Regions from separate parts of the Streptomyces sp. NPDC050085 genome, predicted to be linked through region 1. Evidence: riboswitches for the same ligand, from Rfam matches in the RefSeq annotation. Region 1 holds a riboswitch; each other region holds the start of a gene.

What was found. A riboswitch is a leader RNA that binds a small molecule or an ion and turns the genes downstream of it on or off. The one in region 1 is predicted to bind cyclic di-AMP.
Region 2: it holds a riboswitch for cyclic di-AMP, as region 1 does, so the genes downstream of both, ACIBUY_RS07860 (M23 family metallopeptidase) here and ACIBUY_RS16000 (M23 family metallopeptidase) in region 1, are expected to answer to the same signal.
Region 3: it holds a riboswitch for cyclic di-AMP, as region 1 does, so the genes downstream of both, ACIBUY_RS00845 (peptidoglycan DD-metalloendopeptidase family protein) here and ACIBUY_RS16000 (M23 family metallopeptidase) in region 1, are expected to answer to the same signal.
Region 4: it holds a riboswitch for cyclic di-AMP, as region 1 does, so the genes downstream of both, ACIBUY_RS28920 (transglycosylase family protein) here and ACIBUY_RS16000 (M23 family metallopeptidase) in region 1, are expected to answer to the same signal.

Annotation. Positions count from the first base shown of each region.
Region 1 is NZ_JBITJZ010000003.1:769,073-774,502, forward strand. It holds gene ACIBUY_RS15985 (alginate lyase family protein) at 1-1,082, shown strand, start outside; tRNA gene ACIBUY_RS15990 (tRNA-Met) at 1,141-1,214, shown strand; gene ACIBUY_RS15995 (PP2C family protein-serine/threonine phosphatase) at 1,410-2,513, shown strand; cyclic di-AMP (ydaO/yuaA leader) riboswitch at 2,718-2,854, shown strand; gene ACIBUY_RS16000 (M23 family metallopeptidase) at 2,866-3,903, shown strand; gene ACIBUY_RS16005 (aldo/keto reductase) at 4,091-5,038, shown strand; gene ACIBUY_RS16010 (PrsW family intramembrane metalloprotease) at 5,039-5,430, opposite strand, start outside.
Region 2 is NZ_JBITJZ010000001.1:1,824,473-1,829,902, forward strand. It holds gene ACIBUY_RS07850 (HPr family phosphocarrier protein) at 1-57, shown strand, start outside; gene ACIBUY_RS07855 (GntR family transcriptional regulator) at 306-992, opposite strand; gene ACIBUY_RS07860 (M23 family metallopeptidase) at 1,251-2,039, opposite strand; cyclic di-AMP (ydaO/yuaA leader) riboswitch at 2,052-2,216, opposite strand; gene ACIBUY_RS07865 (pitrilysin family protein) at 2,493-3,860, opposite strand; gene ACIBUY_RS07870 (pitrilysin family protein) at 3,878-5,233, opposite strand.
Region 3 is NZ_JBITJZ010000001.1:200,555-205,984, forward strand. It holds gene ACIBUY_RS00830 (MFS transporter) at 1-94, opposite strand, end outside; gene ACIBUY_RS00835 (SIMPL domain-containing protein) at 235-990, opposite strand; gene ACIBUY_RS00840 (SGNH/GDSL hydrolase family protein) at 1,145-1,963, opposite strand; gene ACIBUY_RS00845 (peptidoglycan DD-metalloendopeptidase family protein) at 2,150-2,908, opposite strand; cyclic di-AMP (ydaO/yuaA leader) riboswitch at 2,914-3,083, opposite strand; gene ACIBUY_RS00850 (tyrosine-protein phosphatase) at 3,464-4,264, shown strand; gene ACIBUY_RS00855 (DUF6126 family protein) at 4,285-4,416, opposite strand; gene ACIBUY_RS00860 (helix-turn-helix domain-containing protein) at 4,419-5,045, opposite strand; gene ACIBUY_RS00865 (aspartate aminotransferase family protein) at 5,138-5,430, opposite strand, start outside.
Region 4 is NZ_JBITJZ010000008.1:286,408-291,837, reverse strand. It holds gene ACIBUY_RS28930 (septum formation initiator family protein) at 1-487, opposite strand, end outside; gene eno (phosphopyruvate hydratase) at 585-1,871, opposite strand; gene ACIBUY_RS28920 (transglycosylase family protein) at 2,301-2,993, opposite strand; cyclic di-AMP (ydaO/yuaA leader) riboswitch at 2,998-3,153, opposite strand; gene ACIBUY_RS28915 (transglycosylase family protein) at 3,335-4,324, opposite strand; gene ACIBUY_RS28910 (cytochrome P450) at 4,528-5,430, opposite strand, start outside.

The sequences.
Region 1 (5,430 bases):
TCGCGCACCCCGGGGTCCTGGTCGGCAAGGCCCAGCTGACGGCCGCGCGCGACCACGTCGCACGCAAGGAAGAGCCGTGGCTGTCGGCGTACAAGGAGATGAGCGGGAGCAAGTACGCCGATCTCGACTACAAGGCCAAGCCGTACGCCACCGTGGAGTGCCCGCCCGACACCCGCCCGGGACAGGGCTGCGTGGAGGAGCGCGAGGACGCCATCGCCGCCTACACGCAGGCCCTGCTCTGGAACGTCACCGGCAAGAAGGCCCACGCCGACAAGGCCGTACAGATCATGGACGCCTGGTCGGGCACGGTGAAGCGGCACACCGAGGGCAACGCCGGGCTGCAGACCGCCTGGGCCGCGACGTCCTGGGCGAAGGCCGCCGAGCTGATGCAGTACACGTACGACGGCTGGCCGGACGGCGAGGAGCTGAAGTTCCAGCGGATGCTGCGCGACGTGTACCTGCCGGTCGTGGAGCCGGGGTCCGCCGACTTCAACGGCAACTGGGACCTCGTCATGGCCGACGCGACGATGAGCGCCGCCGTCTACCTCAACGACCAGGCCGCCTTCGACAAGGCCGTGCACCACTTCCGCTCCCGCGTGCCCGCCTACTTCTACCTCTCCTCCGACGGGCCGCTGCCGGTGAAGCCGGAGGGCAGCGACATCGACACCCCGGCGGAGCTGCAGCGGTACTGGTTCGGGCAGAAGACCTTCAAGGACGGCCTGTCCCAGGAGACCTGCCGCAACTTCAAGCACGCCAGCTACTCCCTCGCCGCGACCTCCCACATGGCCGAGACCGCCTGGCACCAGGGTCTCGACCTGTACGGCGAGGTGAAGGACCGGCTCGCGGCCGCGCTCGAGTTCCACTCCAAGTACCAGCTGGGCGCGAAGGCCCCGTCCTGGCTGTGCGGCGGGAAGGTGCAGCGCGACATGGGCCCCGACACGGAGGTCGGGCTCAGCCACCTCCAGGGGCGGCTGAAGATGGAGATGCCCCAGACGCGGAAGCTCACGCAGAAGCAGCGGCCGGAGGGGACGGACGACCTGTTCGTGGCGTGGGAGACGCTGACGCACGCGACCGCCGCGTAGGCCCCTGACAAGCGATTCGCGTTCCGTCGCCCTGATGGCGTACTGTTGGGTTCACCGACGCGGGGTGGAGCAGCTCGGTAGCTCGCTGGGCTCATAACCCAGAGGTCGCAGGTTCAAATCCTGTCCCCGCTACTGAAGGCCGAGGCCGGAATCTTTCGAGATTCCGGCCTCGGTTCGTTTTCCGGTGCCCCGGTCGGTCGGTCGCCCCGTCGCGCCGTCGCCCGGTCATCCGGTCGCCCGGTCATCCGTATGGGCCAGCACTGCTCGCCTCCACCCCCTACTCCGGGAACCCTTGGCACAGGGCGCCGGACGGCAGGGAGAACACAGGTGGGGCAGCGAGGAGGGCGGCACAGAAACGGCGCGGACACCACCCGCACCCGTGCCTTCCTGCGCCTCCTGCCCGCACTGCTGATCATCGGCGGCGCGGCCTACGAGTACTTCACCCCGTCCGGGTTCTCCGGTGCCCCCCTGTTCAGCGCGGCGCCCCTCGCCGCCGCCCCGTTCTTCTCGCTGGGTAGCACGATCCTCGCCGGGGTCTGCTCGATCGGGGCGATCGTCGCCGTCCATCTGCGCTTCAGCCACGCCTTCCACTCGGACAACATCACCGAGATGGTCACCGTGGCCACGGTGTGCGTCCTGGCCTGTTTCATCAACCGGATCGTGCGCCGCAGCGACGAACAGCTCGCCTCCGCGCGGCAGATCGCGGAGGCCGCCCAGTTCGCGGTGCTGCCCGAACCGGCCGGACGGATCGGCGGGCTGAACGTCGCGGCGCGCTACGAGGCGGCCCAGGCCGGCGCGTTCATCGGCGGTGATCTGTACGCCGTGCAGGACACCCCGCACGGCGTACGCGTCGTCGTCGGCGACGTACGGGGAAAGGGGATGGGCGCGGTCGCCGCGGTGGCCGTCGTGATCGGCGCGTTCCGGGAGGCCGCCGAGCAGGAGGGCAGCCTGGAGGCGGTCGCCCAGCGCCTCGAGCGGGCCCTGGCCAGGGAGGGCACCCGGCGGCGCGGCATCGACGACTTCGAGGGGTTCACGACCGCGGTGCTCGCCGAGATCCCGCACGGCTTCGACCTCGTACGCGTCCTCAACCGCGGCCACCCCGAACCGATCGTGCTGCTCGACGACGGCACGGTCAGCATGGTCAGGCCGGAGGAGGCCGCGCTGCCGCTCGGCATGGGCGAGCTCGGCGCCTGGCCGGACCGGGCCACCGAGGCCCCGTTCCCCGCGGGGGCGACGCTGCTGCTCTACACCGACGGGCTGTCCGAGGCGCGGGACGCGCAGGGCGCCTTCTACGATCCCGTGGCCCGGCTCTCGGGGCGGCTCTTCCCCGGGCCCGATGAACTCCTCGCGGCGCTGGCCGAGGAGGTGCGCCTGCACACCGGGGGCGGCGCCACGGACGACATGGCGCTGCTCGCCGTACGCCGGCCGTAACTCTCCGCATAACAATTGACGCATCGTCAGAAATGAGACGTGTTCGGAGTGTCGGTCAAGTGGACCCGTTCTGCCCGGTCTTGATGGCTTAAGTCCTGGCCAAAGACGTGAACGATCAGTGGGAACGGCTTGGAATTACTGTCTGCTGTCTATTAACGTTCGATAACGCAGCGCGGTCGTCCCAGCCGTCACAAGAGATGGCTCCGTGCGCACGCGCCTAATCCCGCAAGGGAGCCGGGGAACCACCAACATGGGGTGAATCGGGCGGTACTTCACGTCCGTAGGAGACCTTCCTGCTCCGAACCCGTCAGCTAACCCGGTAGGCGAGAAGGAAGGAAAGGAGAGCGCCTTCGTGGCGTCGAACCGTCCTGCCCCCGAGTTCTTGCACGGCTCCACCGACAGCGAATTCGGTGTCGAGCAGGAGAGCTGGGAGGAGTGGAATCCCACCGAGGAATCCGTCCGTCCCGTCCGCGGCAGGCACCGCGTTTCCCGGCAGCGCGGCGGACTCGCGCGCAGCTCCACGGTCCTCGGCGTCGGCGTGATCGCCGCCGTCGGCGCGGGCGGCATCGCCACCGCGCAGGGCGGCAAGCCCCCGGTCCACATATCGATGCCCGACCTCTCCTCGGTCAAGGACTCGCTGCCCGACGCGAAGTCCCTGCCCGGTGTCGGTGCACTGATATCCGACTCCGACGAATCGGGCTCCTCGTCCTCCGCCGCATCCGCCGCCCCGCTCACCACCGTGGGCAACGGGCAGTCGGACGCCGGCGAGGCGCTGCGGGCCCGCATCATGCAGCAGGCCGAGACGCAGCAGGACGCCGCCGACGCCAAGGCGCAGGCCGTGGCCCAGGAGGCCGCAGCCAAGAAGGCCGCGGCGGAAGCCGCCGCCAAGCAGGCCGTCGCGGAGAAGAAGGCCGCTGCCGAGAAGAAGGCGGCGGAGGAAGCGGCCAAGAAGAAGGCCGAGGCCGAGCGCCTCGCCCAACTGGCCAAGAGCTACAAGCTTCCCGTCGCCTCGTACACGGTCACCGGCACCTTCGGACAGCCCGGCTCCATGTGGGCTTCCGGTTACCACACGGGCCTCGACTTCGCGGCCCCCACCGGTACGCCGATCTACGCGATCCACTCCGGCACCGTCACCGAGGCCGGCTACGCGAACGCGTACGGCTACCGCACGATCATCACCCTCGACGACGGCACCGAGCTGTGGTTCTGCCACCAGTCGTCGATCAACGTCAGCGTCGGCCAGAAGGTCAACACCGGCGACGTCATCGGCCGCGTGGGCGCCACCGGCAACGTCACCGGGCCGCACCTGCACCTGGAGGTCCACCCCGGCGGCGACGCCACCGGTGTCGACCCGGCGGCGTGGCTGCGCGGCAAGGGCCTCACTCCCTGAGCCACCGGCTCCCCGAACAACCGGCGGTCCTGACGGCAACCCCCCGACGTCAGGGCTGCCGGTTCCGCCGTGCGCCCGTACGGCGTGCGGTGTCTGTGCGGCGTGCGGTGTCTACGGCTGTGTCTGCGGCTGTGTCTGCGGCCGTGTCTACGGAATACCGCATTCTGTACGGGCGTTGAGCTGTCACATGACTTCTCTTCGCAAGCTCGGCTCCTCCGACCTCGAGGTCTTCCCGCTCTGCCTCGGTGGCAACGTCTTCGGCTTCAGCGCCGACGAGGCCGCGTCGTTCGCGGTGCTCGACGCGTACACCGCCGGCGGGGGCAACTTCATCGACACCGCCGACTCGTACTCGGCCTGGGCGCCCGGGAACCAGGGCGGCGAGTCCGAGACCATCATCGGCAAGTGGGTCAAGGCGCGCGGCAACCGCGACGACGTGGTCATCGCGACCAAGGTCGGCCGCCACCCCGACTTCCTCGGCCTGCGCGGCGACAACATCAAGGCCGCGGCCGACGCCTCCCTCAAGCGCCTGGACACCGACTACATCGACCTCTACTACACGCACTTCGACGACGACGAGACCATCCCGGTCGAGGAGATCATCGGCGCGCTCGACGAGCTCGTGAAGGCGGGCAAGGTGCGCGACATCGCCGTCTCCAACATCTCGCCCGAGCGGCTGCAGGAGTCCCTCGACTTCTCCGACCGCGAGGGCCTCGCCCGTTACGTCGCCATCCAGCCGCACTACAACCTCGTGTCCAGGGACACCTACGAGGGCGCGCGGCAGGACATCGCCTCGCGCGCCGGGCTCGGCGCCGCCCCCTACTTCGGGCTCGCCTCCGGGTTCCTGACCGGCAAGTACCGTCCGGGTGTCGCGGTCGACAGCGTCCGCGCCGACAAGGCCGGTGCCCACCTGGACTCGGCGCGCGGCCAGAAGGTCCTGGTGGCGCTCGACGAGGTCGCGCAGGCCCACGGCGCCGAGGTCGCCACGGTCGCCCTCGCCTGGCTCGCCGCGCAGCCCACGGTGGCCGCGCCGATCGCGTCCGCCCGCACGGTGGAGCAGCTGCCCGCGCTGCTCGCGGTCGCCGACCTGGAGCTGACCGAGGCGGAGCTCGCCCGTCTCACCGCGGCCTCCGCCTGATCAGTAGCGGTACGGGTTGTACGCGGGGCCGTGTCCCATGGGCGGGCCCGCGTACAGCGGCGGCACCCAGACCGGGGCCGCGGTGCGGGAGGCGTACGCGAGGGCGGGCTGTGCGCAGCCGCGGCGCTGCCACATCGCCTGCAGCAACTCCCGTTCCCGTACGACGAAATCGGCGCCGGCCCGGCCCTTCTCGCCGCGGCGGCGCAGCAGCGCGAGCGAGGTCGCGTACCGCTCGTACTCGTCGACCGCCGTGGCCGCCTCCTTGCCGCCGTAGTGCGCCGCGTACTCCCGCGCCAGGCGCCGGGCCTTGAGCGAGGAGAGGGCGAACGGGTCGGGCAGCGCCAGCCAGCCCGCCGCGACGTAGGCGGGCAACACCTCGCGCACGGTGCGCA
Region 2 (5,430 bases), on a different contig from region 1:
GACCGTCTGGCGAAGCTGGTCGCCGAGGGGCTCGAGGAGCTTCCCGAGACCGTCTGATCTCCACGGCGATCTCCGCCGGCACGACGGAGCCGCGCGTTTCCCTTCGGGGGCGCGCGGCTCCGTCGTTCTCGCTTTCAAGCACGTTCAGTCGCGTTCGGACGCATTCACGCGCGCCAGGATCACGCGGTACCGAATTCCGGAACCGCGCCCTTCGCATAACTCGATACATAACTCGATCAGGGCAGCGAAAAATATCGCGCGACCTATTCGACAAATATCGCACTTCTTTGTATACGGCGCGCCTGTTAATGCTGAAGTCCCGCCGTGTTTACGACATGTTGCGAAGTCCTCACACGCTCACCCGCGCGCGCGAGGCGCAGTCGATGGGCGCTCGAGGCGCGCTCGGTGTGCAGCGCGGTCAGGGCGCGGGCGCGCTCGGCGTCCCCGCGCGCCACCGCGTCGACGATGGCGCCGTGCTCGGCCCATGACTCGGCCGGCTGCGCCGGGGTCTCCACCGCGTACATCCATGCGATCTTGTGGCGCAGCTGGGTCAGCAGGGTGATCAGGCCGGGGCTGCCGGAGGCCTGGGCGAGCGTCTCGTGGAACCAGGTGCCCAGGGAGCGCAGGTCCTCGCTCTGACCACGCCTGGAGCGCTCCTGGCCCAGCCTGACCAGGCCACGCAGGACCTTGAGATGGGCCTCTGTCCGGCGCTGGGCGGCACGCGCCGCACCCAGCGGCTCGAGCAGCATGCGGATCTCCAGGAGGTCGACGGCCTCCTGCTCGGTGGGCTCGGCCACGCACGCGCCCGCGTGCCTGCGCGTGACGACGAAGCCCTCCGCCTCCAGGGTGCGCAGCGCCTCGCGGACCGGCACGCGCGAGACACCGTAGCGACGCGCGAGCAGTTCCTCGGTGAGCCTGCTGCCGCGCTCGTAGACACCCGCGACGATGTCGTCGCGGATCGCTGTGCATACCGAGTGCGCGGGAATGCGCATGACCCGACCTCCGCCTTAATCCCCGCGAAACGCGGTCGATTGACGCCCGTGCACGCGCGATGAGCACTCGTCCGGCGCGCTTGCCCAATGACTCTATTCCACCGCACTTGAATTTCCGACGGCAGGCCGAAATTCAGGGATATTTTTTGGACAGGGAAGGCCTGCGCGAAGGTCTGTGCGCGCGAAGCACGCGAAAGCCCCGACTCGGATCGAGCCGGGGCTTTCGTGAGGTGCGTGGTGCCGCTGGGGCAGCCGGCGTCAGACGCTCACACCGTGCGAGCGGAGATACGCGATGGGGTCGATGTCCGAGCCGTAGTCGGGGCTCGTGCGGGCCTCGAAGTGGAGGTGCGGGCCCGTCACGTTGCCGGTGGCGCCGGAGAGGGCTATCTGCTGGCCGGGCGTGACGCTCTGGCCGACGGAGACAGCGATGGACGACAGGTGCCCGTACTGGGTGTACGTACCGTCGTTCATCTTGATCACGATGTTGTTGCCGTAGGCGCCGCCCCAGCCGGCCTCGACGACCGTGCCGGACCCGACGGCGTGCACGGAGGTGCCGCTCGCCGCGTGGAAGTCGATGCCGGTGTGGCTGCCGGAGGACCAGAGCGAACCGCCGGTCTTGTAACCGGTCGACACGTACGAGTTGGAGATCGGGGCCACGAACGAGTTGAGGCGCTTGCGCTCGGCCTCGCGGGCGGCGCGCTCCTTGGCCTCGCGCTCCTTCTTGGCCTTCGCCTCGGCCTTGCGCTTGGCCTCCTCGGCCTTCTTCTTGGCCTCGGCCTCGGCCTTCTTCTTGGCAGCGGCCTCGTCGGCGGCCTTCTTCTGCGCGGTGGCCTGCGCGTCGATCTGGTCGGCCAGGGAGTCGCCGATGGCGATGGCCTGCGTCAGGCCGTTCTGCTCGGCGGCCGCGTGGTCGGCGGCGAGAGCGGGGGCGGCGAGGCCTCCGATGACACCGGTCGTGGTGAGCGCTGCGACACCCGCGACCTGCGCGGTGGTACGCGTGAGACGGCTCGGACGACGGTGCTTCCCGGTGGCACGGGTGAACGCCATGAAGGGGTTGATCCTTTCCTTCCCTCTCGCCTACCGGGTTAGCTGACGGGTTCGGAGCAGGAAGGTCTCCTACGGGCCCCCTCCCCTTACGGGAAGAGCGTCCGATTCACCCCAGGGACTGCGGTGGGTCCCCGGCTCCCCTGGCTCGCGCCGTGGGGGACTCGGCGATGACTGTCCGGTGTCGCGGACGCGGCACATAGGTGGCGGACAGCCGGACCGACGCTAAGCGGGACATCTTTCAATCAACAAACGGATCCCGGCTTTTGTTGTGCATGCCACAGAGCAGACAGGCAACCTCCGCCCCAATTCGGACATACGTGATCGATCGCCGATCAGAGACGGACGTGAGCGACGGCACGAGGCCCCGGTGGTCCGTGTGACCAACGGGGCCTCGTGCGGCATACGGACGCGGCGTAGGGATGCGGCCTACGGATGCGGCCTACAGAAGGGCGGTCAGCCCGCGACCACCGTCACCTCTCCGATGCCGAGGGCCTTCACCGGCTCCTCGATCTGCGCGGCGTCGCCCACCAGGATCGTGACCAGCCGGTCCACCGGGAAGGCGCTCACGACGGCCGCGGTGGCCTCCACGGTGCCCGTCTCGGCGAGCCGGCGGTACAGCTCCGCCTGGAAGTCGTCCGGCAGGTGCTGCTCGACCTGGTCGGCGAGAGTGCCCGCGACGTTGCCCGCGGTCTCGAACTTCAGCGGGGCCACACCCACCAAGTTCTGCACCGCCGTGTCCCGTTCGCCGTCCGTGAGGCCCTCCGCGGCCAGGGTGCGCAGGACCTTCCAGAGGTCGTCGAGCGCGGGCCCGGTGTTCGGGGTGTCCACGGAGCCGCTGATGGCGAGCATCGCCGCGCCCGTCCCGTCGGGGGCCGAGCGCAGCACCTGGGCGAAGGAGCGCACACCGTAGGTGTAGCCCTTCTCCTCGCGCAGCACCCGGTCCAGACGCGAGGTGAGAGTGCCGCCGAGGCAGTACGTGCCGAGGATCTGCGCGGCCCACACACGGTCGTGCTTGTCCGGCCCGATCCGGCCGATGAGCAGCTGCGTCTGCACCGCTCCGGGGCGGTCCACGATGACGATGCGGCCGGTGTCGTCGGCGGTGACCGGCGGCACCGGACGGGCCTCGGTCGTGTCCCCGGTCCACTCGCCGAGCGTGTCCGCGAGCAGGGCGTCCAGGTCGACGCCCGTCAGGTCACCCACCACTACAGCCGTAGCGGTGGCAGGGCGTACGTGCTTCTCGTAGAAGGCACGTACGGCCGCCGCGTCGATGGCGGTGACGGTCTCCTCGGTGCCCTGGCGCGGGCGCGACATGCGCGAGGTGGCCGGGAAGAGCTGCTTGGAGAGCTCCTTGGCGGCGCGGCGGGCCGGGTTGGCGCTCTCGTGCGGGATCTCGTCGAGCCGGTTGCGCACGAGCCGCTCGATCTCGCTGTCCGCGAAGGCCGGGGCGCGCAGGGCGTCGGCGAGCAGCGCGAGCGCCTTGGGCAGGCGGGAGACCGGCACCTCGAGGGAGACGCGGACGCCGGGGTGGTCGGCGTGCGCGTCCATCGTGGCGCCGCAGCGCTCCAGTTCGGCCGCGAACTCCTCGGCGGAGTGCTTGTCGGTGCCCTCGTTGAAGGCGCGCGCCATGATCGTGGCGACACCGTCGAGGCCGGCCGGCTCGGCGTCCAGCGGTGCGTCGAGGTTGATCTCGACGGCCACGACCTGCTGACCGGGGCGGTGGCAGCGCAGCACGGTCAGGCCGTTGGCGAGCGCGCCACGCTGCGGGGCGGGGAACGCCCACGGCTTGGCGGCGCCCGCCTGCGGCTGCGGGTGGAAGTCCATGGTCGCGAGCTGCTCGGTCACCGGCCCGCCTCCTCGTCGCTCTCGTCGCTCTCGTCTTCGGTCTCGGCGGGGGCCGTCGGTTCGTACACGAGGACCGCGCGGTTGTCGGGCCGCAGGCGCGCCTTGGCGACCTCCTGGACCTCCTCGGCGGTCACGTCCAGGACCCGCTGCACCGCGGTGAGGGCCAGCTGCGGGTCGCCGAACAGGACGGCGTAGCGGCACAGTTCGTCGGCGCGGCCGGCCACGGTGCCGAGCCGGTCGAGCCACTCGCGCTCCAACTGGGCCTGGGCGCGCTCCATCTCCTCGGGGCTCGGGCCCTCCTCGGCGAACCGGGCGAGCTCCTCGTCGACGGCGGCCTCGATGACCGGCACCTCGACGTCACCGGAGGTCTTCACGTCGAGCCAGCCCAGGGACGGCGCTCCGGACAGGCGCAGCAGCCCGAAACCGGCGGCCACGGCGGTGCGGTCGCGCCGTACGAGACGGTTGTACAGGCGCGAGGACTCGCCGCCGCCGAGCACCGTCAGGGCGAGGTCGGCGGCGTCGCACGCGCGCGTGCCGTCCTCGGGGAGCCGGTAGGCGGCCATCAGGGCGCGCGCCGGAACCTCTTCCTCCACGACCTCGCGCAGCTGCTCGCCGATGACCTCGGGCAGCGCACCGTCGCGCGGTGCCGGCTTGCCGTCGTGGGCCGCGATGGAGCCGAAGTACTTCTCGACCCAGGCGAGCGTCTGCTCGGGGTCGATGTCGCCCACCACGGAGAGCACCGCGTTGTTGGGCGCGTAGTAGGTACGGAAGAAGGAACGCGCGTCCTCAAGAGTGGCCGCGTCCAGGTCGGCCATGGAGCCGATCGGCGTGTGGTGGTACGGGTGGCCCTCCGGGTACATGAGGGCGGTCAGCTTCTCGAACGCGGTGCCGTAGGGGACGTTGTCGTAGCGCTGACGGCGCTCGTTCTTCACGACGTCCCGCTGGTTCTCCATCGACTCGTCGTCGAGGGCCGCGAGCAGGGAGCCCATGCGGTCGGCCTCCAGCCACAGCGCGAGCTCCAGCTGGTGGGCGGGCATGGTCTCGAAGTAGTTCGTGCGCTCGAAGCTCGTCGTCCCGTTGAGCGAGCCGCCCGCGCCCTGCACCAGCTCGAAGTGCCCGTTGCCGTGCACCTGTTTCGATCCCTGGAACATCAGGTGCTCGAAGAGGTGGGCCAGACCGGTACGCCCCTTGACCTCGTGGCGCGAACCGACGTCGTACCAGAGGCAGACCGCCGCGACCGGGGTCAGGTGATCCTCGGAGAGCACCACGCGCAGGCCGTTGGCCAGCCGGTGCTCGGTCGCTGTCAGGCCGCCGGAGCCGGCCTCGGCGGTGGCCGTGTGACCCATGGGCATGTACGTCCCCTCGATCTCGGAAGCTGCAGGAATCGCAGAACTGCTGCCAGTCCTGCCACTGTATGCAAGCGTGCTGACCCCTGGCGAAGTTCCCGCCCCGACTACGCCGTGAGCGAGCGGGCGGACCGTGCGCGCAGCCGCGAACGACCCGCTACGGACGGGTCGCGAGCAGCGTTGTCAGTGGGGCGGTCCACAAT
Region 3 (5,430 bases), on a different contig from region 1:
CCGCGACGTTGACGATCGCCACGTCGAGGATGGCCATGAACGTACCGACGAGGACGGTGGCCAGGATCAGGCCGGGACGTGGCTGCCTGGGCATGACGGGCTCCCCCGGGACGGTCGTGCGCAGCTCGGACGCGTCACACAAACATCAACTGCCCTGCGCTCCAAGGTTCCTGACGAACACTTGGACCAATCCTGACCGCCCGTTCACCCTCCCGTGCACCCGCCCGCGTGGCGTCAGTTCAGCTCGTAGACCGCCGTCACGCTCACCTCGTCCTCGATCTCGCCGGGCGCCACCGGCACCTTCGCCGCGGACTCGTCGAAGGCGACGGCGGGCATCGCCACCGGGCGCGGGCGGCCGCTCGCGCCCTCGTCCAGCGAGACCAGCCGGCCGAGCTTGCGCCCGCTCAACTCGGCGTACTGGACGGCCTTTTCGTGTGCGTCGGCGTGCGCGGCCGCCCGGGCGTCGGCGCGCAGCCGGCTCGGGTCGGCGACGTCGAAGACAACCGCGTTGACCCGGCCCGCGTCACCGGTGGCGTCCACGATGGCCTGGATGACGGCGCCGGTCTTCTTCAGCGCGCGGACCTTCACGGAGAATCCCTGCGCGGCCTGGTACCCGGTGAGCTTCGGGGCGGCGCCCGGCTCGGGTCCGGTCTCGTACACGGCGGACAGGGACAGGCTCTCGGTGCGGACGTCGCGGTCGGCGACACCCGCCTTGTGCACGGCGGCAAGCAGTGCGTCGGCGGCGCGGCTCTGCGCGGCCAGGGCCTCCTTCGCGGTGCCGCCCTTGACCTCGACGCCCGCCGTCACGGTCGCCATGTCGGGCGCCGCACTGGCCAGCCCCTCCCCGGTCACGGTCAGGGTCGTGGGCCTGGGCGCCACGGCGCTCGCCGCGGGCGGTGCCCCCTGCGCGGCGACGGCGGGAACCGCGGGCAGTCCGACGGCGAGCAGGGCCACGGCGAGCGCGGCGCAGTGGCGGGTGCGTACAGACATGGGATCGGGGTCCTTCCCGGTCGGGCCCGCCGGACGGCGGGCAGCCGACATCCCAGCACCCGCGCACACCCGGCCCGCGCACGCCACTCCGCCCGGTCACCTCACCGGCGGGACAGGACCCCTCTCACGAGGACCCGTCCCAGGAAGACCCCTGTCAGGAGGCGGACTCCAGGTGCGCCTTGATGGTGTGCGGGTCCAGGAACCCCTTCGCCTCCACCCGGTCGCCGGAGGACTCGCCGCGCAGCCGCCGCCCGATCCACGGCACGAGGAACTCCCGCGCCCAGTGGATGTCGTCGCGCCGCACCTCCAAGGTGCCGCGCGGCGGCAGCGGCGGCCAGGCCTGCTCCGGATCGGCGGGCACCTCGAGGCCGAGCGCCTGACCTGCGCGCAGGGCGACCCGGGTGTGCCCCTCGGCCGACAGGTGCAGCCGGTCCTCGTCCCAGGCCCGGCGGTCCTGGATGGACTTGAGGGACCACAGGTCGAGCACGGGGCAGTCGTACCGGTCGGCGATCGCGCGCACGTGCATGTTGTACGTGGCGATCTTGCCGCGCAGATGCTTGAGGACGGCCACGTCCCGGGTGTCGAAGCCGGTCGCGACCATGACGGTCCCCACAGCCTCGGAGAGCCGGGCCACGGCCTTCTCGAAGCGCTCGGCCACGTCGTCCGGGTCGGTGCCGGGCCGGATGATGTCGTTCCCGCCGGCGACCAGCGTCACCAGGTCGGGGGCGAGGTCGATCGCCCGCGGGACCTGGTCCTCGACGATCTGGTCGATGAGCTTGCCGCGCACGGCGAGGTTCGCGTACTGGAAGGTGTCCTCGGGCACGCGGTCGTCCAGGAGGACGGCGAGCCGGTCGGCCCACCCCACGAAGTTCCCGTCCGGCCCAGGGTCCCCGACGCCTTCGGTGAAGCTGTCCCCCACCGCCGCGTAGGACCGAATCGTGCCGCCGCTGAGTGATCTCGATTCGTTTGCCACGACCACACATCTTTCACCCTCGGATGTGACCTACGCGATCGTAGGGAGGGGTTGACGGGTGGTGAGAAAACCCACTCGGCACCCGGGGAATATCCCCGGGTGCCGAGTGGATCGCGCGTGGAGCGGCCTCGCGGACCGGCCGGTCGGGCAGACCGGTCGGACGGGCAGACCGGTCGGACGGGACCGTCAGACGGAGACGCCGTGCGAGCGCAGGTACGCCAGCGGGTCGACGTCCGAGCCGTAGCTCGGCGAGGTGCGGATCTCGAAGTGCAGGTGCGGGCCCGTGACGTTGCCGGTCGCACCGGACAGGCCGATCTGCTGGCCCGCGGTCACGGTCTGCCCGGCGGAGACGCCGAGGGACGACATGTGGGCGTACTGGGAGTAGTAGCCGTCGGCGTGCTTGATGACGACCTCGTTGCCGTACGCGCCGTCCCAGCCGGCCGAGACGACGGTGCCGGCGCCGACGGCCTTGATGCCGGTGCCCGTGGGCACGACGAAGTCGGTGCCGGTGTGGTAGCCGCTGGACCACATGGAGCCGGACTGGTGGTAGGCGGTGCCCTCGGTGCCGTCGACCGGCTTCACGAAGTCGGCGGTGGTGGTGGCGCTCGCCGTCGTGGCCGTGGTGGCGGAGCCCTTGGCGGCCGCGCCGTCCAGCGTGAGCTTCATGCCCGGCTTGATGAGCTCGGCGTTCGCACCGACCACGCTCTTGTTGGCCGCGTACAGCTTCTTCCAGCCGCCGTCGACGTCCTGCGCCTTGGCGATCTTCGAGAGCGTGTCACCGGCCTTGACCGTGTACGTCTTCGCGGTGGTGTCGGCCGTGGCCGCGTGGGCGCCGGTGGCACCGATCAGCGGCAGGGCGAGCGCGGCGCCACCGGCCGAGGCGACGGCGGCGGCACGGGTGAAGCGGCGGGACGTGGAACGGCGGTGCTTTCCCTTGGCGGGCATGGCGGATTTCCTCTCCGTCGCCTACGAGGTGAGCTGTCGGGTTCGGACTGGAGATGTCCGGCCGGGCCCGGGGAACGGGCACGGCTTCACCCCTAGCCGCATGGGGAATTCCCGGGCGGCGTACTGCCTGTGGGTCCCCCGCTCCTGCCGTCACGGGTCGTGGTTCGGAAATCCGGATCGGTGGCAGGACTAGGCGTTCCGACCGGAGTGATTGGCGACCGTAAGGCAGTGGGAATGACGGCGACAAGCGGCGAATTCACCCGCGGTGCCACTTTCTTGATCGTCTGAGAGTTCCCTGTGTCACCCTGCGTCGACGGCCCTGCTTTACCGGTGCCTTACCTGCGGGAATTTCCGGGAGGGAAATCCGGGACGGCAACCACGGACCGTCACGGTTATGAGCCTGCTCACGCGCCGTCTCTCAACCCCCCGTGAATTAGGGACAGTTAGCCAAGAACGGATCAATTCGGACAGATCGTTGCCCTGGGAACCCATGTCGTATCGTCAGGAACGCGCGGCGGGCGATTCACGCCCGCGACCCGACCGGGAGGAGCCCCCGTGACGCAGCACGCCCCGTCCACCGAGCCCGAGCTGAGCGGAGTGCGCAACTTCCGGGACGTGGGCGGCCTCCCCACCGTGGACGGCCGGCGCGTGCGCCCGGGCGTGCTCTACCGCAGCGGTCACCTGGCGCACGCCACGGACGAGGACGCGGCGTTCCTGACCACGCTCGGCCTGCACACGATCTTCGACTTCCGCAACGCCGCCGACCAGCGGCTCGAGGGCGCCGACGTCGAGCTCCCCGGTGTGCGCAACGTGAACCTGCCGCTGTCCGACCCGGCGGACGGCGCCGGGTTCTGGGAGATGGTCCGCGAGGGCGACATAGAGCAGCTACGCACCCTGCTCGGCGAGGGCCGCGCCGCCGACCGCATGATCGGCTCGTACCGCACGATCGTCACGGAGCGCACCGCAGAGCACAGCCACGTCCTGCATGCGATGGCCGAGGACAGCACGCCGGCCCTGATGCACTGCGCGGCGGGCAAGGACCGCGCGGGCCTGTCGATCGCGGTGACGCTGCTCGCCGTGGGCGTGGAGCGCGACGCCATCGAGGCGGACTACCTGAAGTCCAACGAGAAGCACCGCCGCTACAAGGTCCGCCGCAGCGGCACCGCGGGCAGCGACGCCTACTCCCCCGAGATCATGGAGCTGCTCAGCCCCCTCTTCGACGCCCGCGCCACCTATCTGAACGCGGCGTTCGACACCATCGAGCAGACCTGGGGCAGCACGGACCGCTACCTCGAAGAGGGTCTGCGCCTCACCGCGGCCGAGCGCGACCGGCTCCGCGAGCGCCTGCTGGACTGAGCCCTGACCGGACCGGGCTCCTACTGGCCGCCGCCCAGCATGAAGAGCAGATAGATGAAGGCCGCGAGGGCATGCCCCGCGAAGACGTACACGAGGACCCGGATCCAGATGCCGCGGGGCAGCTTGTCCTCGATGTCGCGGTGTTCGCTCACGGTCAGACCTCCCGGATCTGGCCGGCCGCCGGGCCGAGGCACAGCGCGGCGGTCGGGCTCTGGAGAAGGGTGTGTACGAAGAGGAGCTCGGCCCCGCCCTCGTCCGCGGCCGCGAGCCGGTGCGGGGTGAGCGAGTCGAAGTGCGCGCTGTCCCCGGGGTCGAGCCGGTACGACGTGTCCCCGAGGCGCAGCCGCAGCCGCCCCTGAAGGACGTAGAGCCACTCCTCGCCGGGGTGGACCCGCACCATGTCGCCCTGCGACCCGTGCGGGATGTGGACGCGCAGCGCCTGCATCCCGCGCCCCGGGGCGCCGGCCTGGAAGTAGGTCCAGCCGCCGGCCTCGGTGGGCTCCATGGCGCGGGCGCGGACCACGGCGTCCCGGTCTGCGGGGGTCTCGCCGAGCAGTTCGGAGACCGTCGTACCGTAGGTACGAGCGAGCAGGAGCAGCATCGGCAGCGACGGCTGACGCTGACCGGTCTCCAGGCGGGACAGATGCGCCGGCGACAGGCCGGCGGAGCGGGCCGCCACCTCGAGCGTGAGGGCGGCGCGGCGGCGCAGGGCGCGCAGCTGGGGCGCGACGGCGGGCAGCTCCGGGGGCTCCGGGCTCTCCGCCGGGAGGGCAGGGCTCATGCTGACGATTCAGCCAGAGCCCTGCCTGTGCGGCAACTTTCTTGCCTCAGAGGCAAGGCGGGAAAGGCGCCTCCGAGTCCCGGAGCGAACGGTCAGCGGTTGGCGACCGCCTGCTTGATGAGCGTCTTGCTGAAGTCCCACATCAGGCCGCCCCCGCTGTGCGCGTCATCCATGACGGCGGTGAACGCCTCGACGAACCGTTCGACGTCGGCCTCGTCCACGACGAGCGGCGGGATGAGCTTGATGACTTCGAGGTGGTCGCCGGAGACCTGGGTCAGGATCCGGTGCTTCTGCAGCAGCGGCACGACGACCATCTGCGCGAACAGGCCCTTGCGCGCGGCCTGCAGCATGGTCCAACGGCTGCGCAGCTTCAGGGACTTGGGCC
Region 4 (5,430 bases), on a different contig from region 1:
CCGAGGCCTGGTCGGCCTTGTCGACGCCGTCCCAGACGTTCGCGTACCAGGGGCGGTCGGCGGCGCCCTGCTCCGCGCGGCCGGACGCGGTGGCGCGCGGGTCGGGCACCACGAACCCGGTCTCGCCCGGCATCACCATGTGCAGGCGCTCCCGGATCCGCTGCTCCGCGTAGGAGTCGTCCTGCCAGCGGGCCTTCTCGTCGCGGAGCCGGTCGACCCGCTCCTTGGCCTCCTGCTGCTGCCGCTGGAGGTCCGCGATCTCGCCGCGCTGGGAGACGTACTGCCTTATGGGATAGGCGAGCGCGACGACCAGGGTGCACAGGACGAGGGCGAGGAGCGCCGCGCGGCCCGTGAGGCGGGAGCGGCGGGCCTGGCGCTTGTTCTGCGAGCGGTAGACGCGCTCGGCGGTCTGCTCGCCGAGCAGGCGCAGGCGGGTGGCCGTGGAGAAGCGGTCTTTGGAGTCCCTGTCACGGACCTTGCCCGGCATCGCGTCTCTCCGCCTCCCCTGCCTCACGTACGTACGTCCCCGCACACGGTACGGGACCGAGTGCGGGGACGTACGTAACTACCTTCCGTCAGAAGGTTCAGCCCTTGAAGCGGGGAAATGCGCTGCGACCGGCGTAGACCGCCGCGTCGTCCAGGATCTCCTCGATGCGCAGGAGCTGGTTGTACTTGGCGACGCGCTCGGAGCGGGCCGGGGCGCCGGTCTTGATCTGGCCGCAGTTCGTGGCGACGGCGAGGTCGGCGATGGTGACGTCCTCGGTCTCGCCGGAGCGGTGCGACATCATGCACTTGAAGCCGTTGCGCTGGGCCAGCTCGACGGCGTCCAGGGTCTCGGTCAGCGAGCCGATCTGGTTCACCTTCACCAGGAGGGCGTTCGCCGAGTTCTCCTCGATGCCGCGGGCCAGGCGCTCCGGGTTGGTGACGAAGAGGTCGTCGCCGACGAGCTGGACCTTGTCGCCCAGCTTCTCGGTGATGACGTTCCAGCCGGCCCAGTCGTCCTCGTACAGCGGGTCCTCGATGGAGACGAGCGGGTACGCGGAGACGAGCTCCTCGTAGTACTCCGTCATCTCGGCGGCGGAGCGCTCCTTGCCCTCGAACTGGTACTTGCCGTCCTTGTAGAACTCGGAGGCGGCGACGTCGAGCGCCAGGGCGACCTGCTCGCCCGGGACGTAACCGGCCTGCTTGATGGCCTCGACGATGAGGTCGAGGGCGGCGCGGTTGGAGTCCAGGTTCGGGGCGAAGCCGCCCTCGTCGCCGAGGCCGGTGGACAGGCCCTTGCTCTTCAGGACGGACTTGAGGGTGTGGTAGACCTCGGTGCCCCAGCGCAGGGCCTCGGAGAAGGACTCCGCGCCGATCGGGGCGATCATGAACTCCTGGATGTCGACGTTGGAGTCGGCGTGCGACCCACCGTTCAGGATGTTCATCATCGGGACGGGCAGCAGGTGCGCGTTCGGACCGCCGAGGTAGCGGAACAGCGGCAGGTCGCTGGCCTCGGAGGCGGCGTGCGCGACGGCGAGGGAGACGCCGAGGATGGCGTTGGCGCCGAGCGAGCCCTTGTTGTCGGTGGCGTCCAGGTCGAACATCGCCTGGTCGATCAGGCGCTGCTCGGTGGCGTCGTAGCCGACGAGCTCCGGGCCGATCTGCTCGATGACGGCGAGGACGGCCTTCTCGACGCCCTTGCCCTGGTAACGGTTGGGGTCACCGTCACGGAGTTCGATGGCCTCGAAGGCACCGGTGGAGGCGCCCGACGGGACGGCAGCACGACCCGTGCTGCCGTCGTCGAGGCCGACCTCGACCTCGACCGTGGGGTTGCCTCGGGAGTCCAGGATTTCCCGGGCTACGACGACGTCGATGGACGGCACGAGCATCTCCTTCTGGGATGTGACGCAACTGGGCGGGACGCCTAGGTGACGCAGTCCCGCATTCATGAGCCTAACCGGCTCCCGGGCATCGGCCATCCGAACGCCCGCCCTGTGGGACACGCCGAGAGCGAAATGTTTCTTAACGGAACAAAGACGGGGGCCTCCGGCCGGCGCGGGGTGGGCCATCGGCCCTGGTGGGCGCGGTCCATTGGGCCTGTGCGGGTCGGCGGGGAAGGCTGCGCGGAGCGCATGCCTTCAGGGGCGCGGGGAACTGCGCGAAGCAGGACCACCGGGCCGCGGTCGGCGGACGAGAGAAGCCCCCACCCCGGTTTCCGGGATGGGGGCTCCCCAAGATGAGCGGCCCGTGGGGACGGGGTTACCAGCGGAGCGGTTCGGCGTCCGCCGAGGCCGAGCGCGCTCCTGTACAACCGCGGCTTACTTCAGGTGCAGCTGCTGACCCGGGTAGATCAGGTCCGCGTCGCTGACGATGTCCTTGTTCAGCTTGAAGAGCTTCTGCCAGGTGGTGCCGTGCGCCTCGGCGATCTTGCTGAGGGTGTCGCCGGACTTCACCTTGTACTCGCCGTCACCCTTCTTGACCTTCTTGCCGGTCGGGGTGGTGACGGTCGCGCGCTTCTCGGAGCGCGTGGTGGTCGAGGACTCCGAGCGCTGCTGCTTCGGCTGGGCCTGCTGCTTGGGCTGGCTCTGCTGCTGCGGCTGCTGCTGGGTCTCGGCGGCCGGGGCGGAGTTGCCCGTGGAGGCGCCGGACAGGCCCACGCCACAGCTCGGCCAGGCGCCCTTGCCCTGGGAGGCGAGGACCTTCTCGGCGACGGCTATCTGCTGCGCCTTGGAGGCCTGGTTGGCCGTGGAGGCGTAGGCGGTGCCGCCGTACGCGGCCCAGGTGGAGGCCGAGAACTGCAGGCCGCCGTAGTAGCCGTTGCCGGTGTTGATCGACCAGTTGCCGCCGGACTCGCAGGAGGCGACCTGGTCCCACTCGGAGGTGGTGGCGGCGGAGGCGCCGGTGGCACCCATGAGCGGCACGGCGACGGCGGCACCGGTGACACCGGCGAGCGTGGCGACACGGACGGCCTTGGACGGGCGGCGGTGCTTGCCCTTGCTGGAGAACAGCATGGAGAGATCCCCTCACCGACGCCTACGAGGTGAGCTGTCGGGTTCGGGCCAGTGAGTGCCCGGCCGCGCATCCTTGTGCGCGGCTTAACCCCAAGCCGTTCCGGTCTCCCGAACGGCACTTACCTGGGTCCCCCGCTCCTGCCTACGGCGCTGACGCGTCGACTGTTCCCGTACGGGCGTCGGCAGGATTCGGCGTGACGTCCATCGGGGCCCGCTGTGGCGAGCGGTCACGACCGTAAGCAGTCGATCCGCCCGATTTCAAAGACGATCAGGGTCTTTGAGACTCATGTCTCACTCGCGCAAAAGTGGACATACGCGCCTCAACTCACCCTGAACTCCCGCTACTTTTCGCCCGATTCGAGCCCAAGATCCAGACTCTGACCAGGAAGGATGAGGTCGGGGTCGGCGCCGACCGTCTTCTTGTTCAGGTCGTACAGCGCGGTCCATCCGCCTTGTACGTCATGGGCGTCGGCGATGTCCCAGAGGTTGTCGCCGGAGCGGACGGTGTAGCTCCCGTCGTCGCGCCGGTCCTCGCGCGAGGCGTGACGCCCTTCTCCCGTACGGGAGTCGGCGGAGCCGGCCGCGTCGTCGGCGGCACGGTCGCCGCGGTGACGGCCGCCGGATTCGGCGGGATCGGAGGAGGGCGCCGGGGTGGCGGACGCGGAGGACTCCGGGTCGGCCGGGGAAGTCGAGCCCTTCTGGCCGGACTTGTCCGAATTGCCGGACGCGTTATCGGCGGGCTCGTCGCTCGCCGCGTTACCGGAGGTATCACCCGAGGCGTCAGCTGACGGGGCGTCCGACGCCGAGTCCGACGCACCGGACTTGCCCGACTTGCCGTGACTCTTCTCATGCGAGGCGTCCGAGCCGTCCGGCGACTCGGACGTGTCGGACACGTCGGACGAACCCGTCGGCTGCGGAGACGCGCTCACGCCCGGGTCCACATCGGCCGAGTCGTCGCTCTTGGTGAGACCCGCGAGGATCGAGCAGCTCGGCCAGGCCTGGGGCCCCTTGGCGTCGAGCACCTTCTCGGCGACGGCTATCTGCTGCGAACGGCTGGCCTCGTCGGCGCGCGGGGCGTAGTCCAGGCCGCCGTACTGCTCCCACATCTCCTGCGAGAACTGCAGCCCGCCGTAATACCCGTTGCCCGCGTCCAGGCTCCACTGGCCGCCGGACTCGCACTCGGCGAGCTTGTCCCACGTCGTGGTCGAGGCGGCGCTCGCGTTGGTCGCGGCGAGCAGCGGGATCGCGATGGCGCTGCCGGTGATGCCGGCGGCGACGACGAGAGCAGGGGCCTGACGGGGGCGACGGTGACGACCGTTCCCGGAGAGCATGCGGTGGCCTTTCGCGAGATTGATGCTGCTACGTGCGACGGGTGGTGCCGGTGGTGCCTCGGAGGCGCCTGTCGCGATGACTGGTGAACGTAGCGGGACTCGAACGCTTGTCACAAGTCGATGCAGCGGAGATCACGTGAAAGTCACAGGTTTGACGAACCGTCAGATCTTTAGGGTCCGCTTAAGGTCTGGACCGGCCCGGGTCAACCGTCCTGACGCGGCGTGAACTCGACCGGCAGCGTGCGCAGTCCACGCATGATGAGGCCGCCGCGCCAGCGCAAATCGGCAGGTTCCCCCGCAAGTCGCAGGTCCGGCAGGCGCGTCAGGAGGGTGGCGAGCGCGGTCTGTCCTTCCAGGCGGGCCAGCGGTGCACCGAGGCAGTAGTGGATGCCGTGGCCGTAGCCCAGGTGCTGGTTGTCGCGGCGCGCGAGGTCGAGGGTGTCGGGCTCGGCGAAGCGCTCGGGGTCGCGGTCCGCCGCCGCGAGCACCACGAGGACCGGGTCGCCGACGGCGATGTCCTGGCCCCCGATGGTGAGGGGCTGGGTCGCGAAGCGCCAGGTCGCCAGTTCCACCGGGCCGTCGAAGCGCAGCAGTTCCTCGACGCCGGTCTCGAGGAGACCGACATCACCTTCTTCGAGGGCCAGTTGGAGGCGTTCGCGTTGCTCGGGGTGGGTCAGCAGGGCGTACGTGCCGTTGCCGATGAGGTTGATGGTCGTCTCGAAACCGGCGAACAGGAGGATGAAGGCCATCGCGGCGGCCTCGTTCTCCGTCAGGTGCTCGCCGTGGTCGGAGGCGCGGATGAGGCCGGAGATCAGGTCGTCACCGGGCTCGTCGCGCTTGCGGTGGATGAGCTCGACCAGATAGTTCCGGATCTTCTTGACCGAGCGGGCGACGCCGCCGCGCGGGCCCCCGCCGTGGCGGATCATCATGCCCGCCCAGTCCCGCAGGTCGTCCTGGTCCTCGCGCGGGACGCCGAGCAGGTCGCAGATGGCGTAGATGGGGAGCGGGAAGGCGAAGTCGTGGATCAGGTCGGCCTCGCCCTTGGCGGCGAACTCGTCGATGAGCCGGTCGGTCAACTCCTGGACGCGAGGGGCGAATTCGGCCAC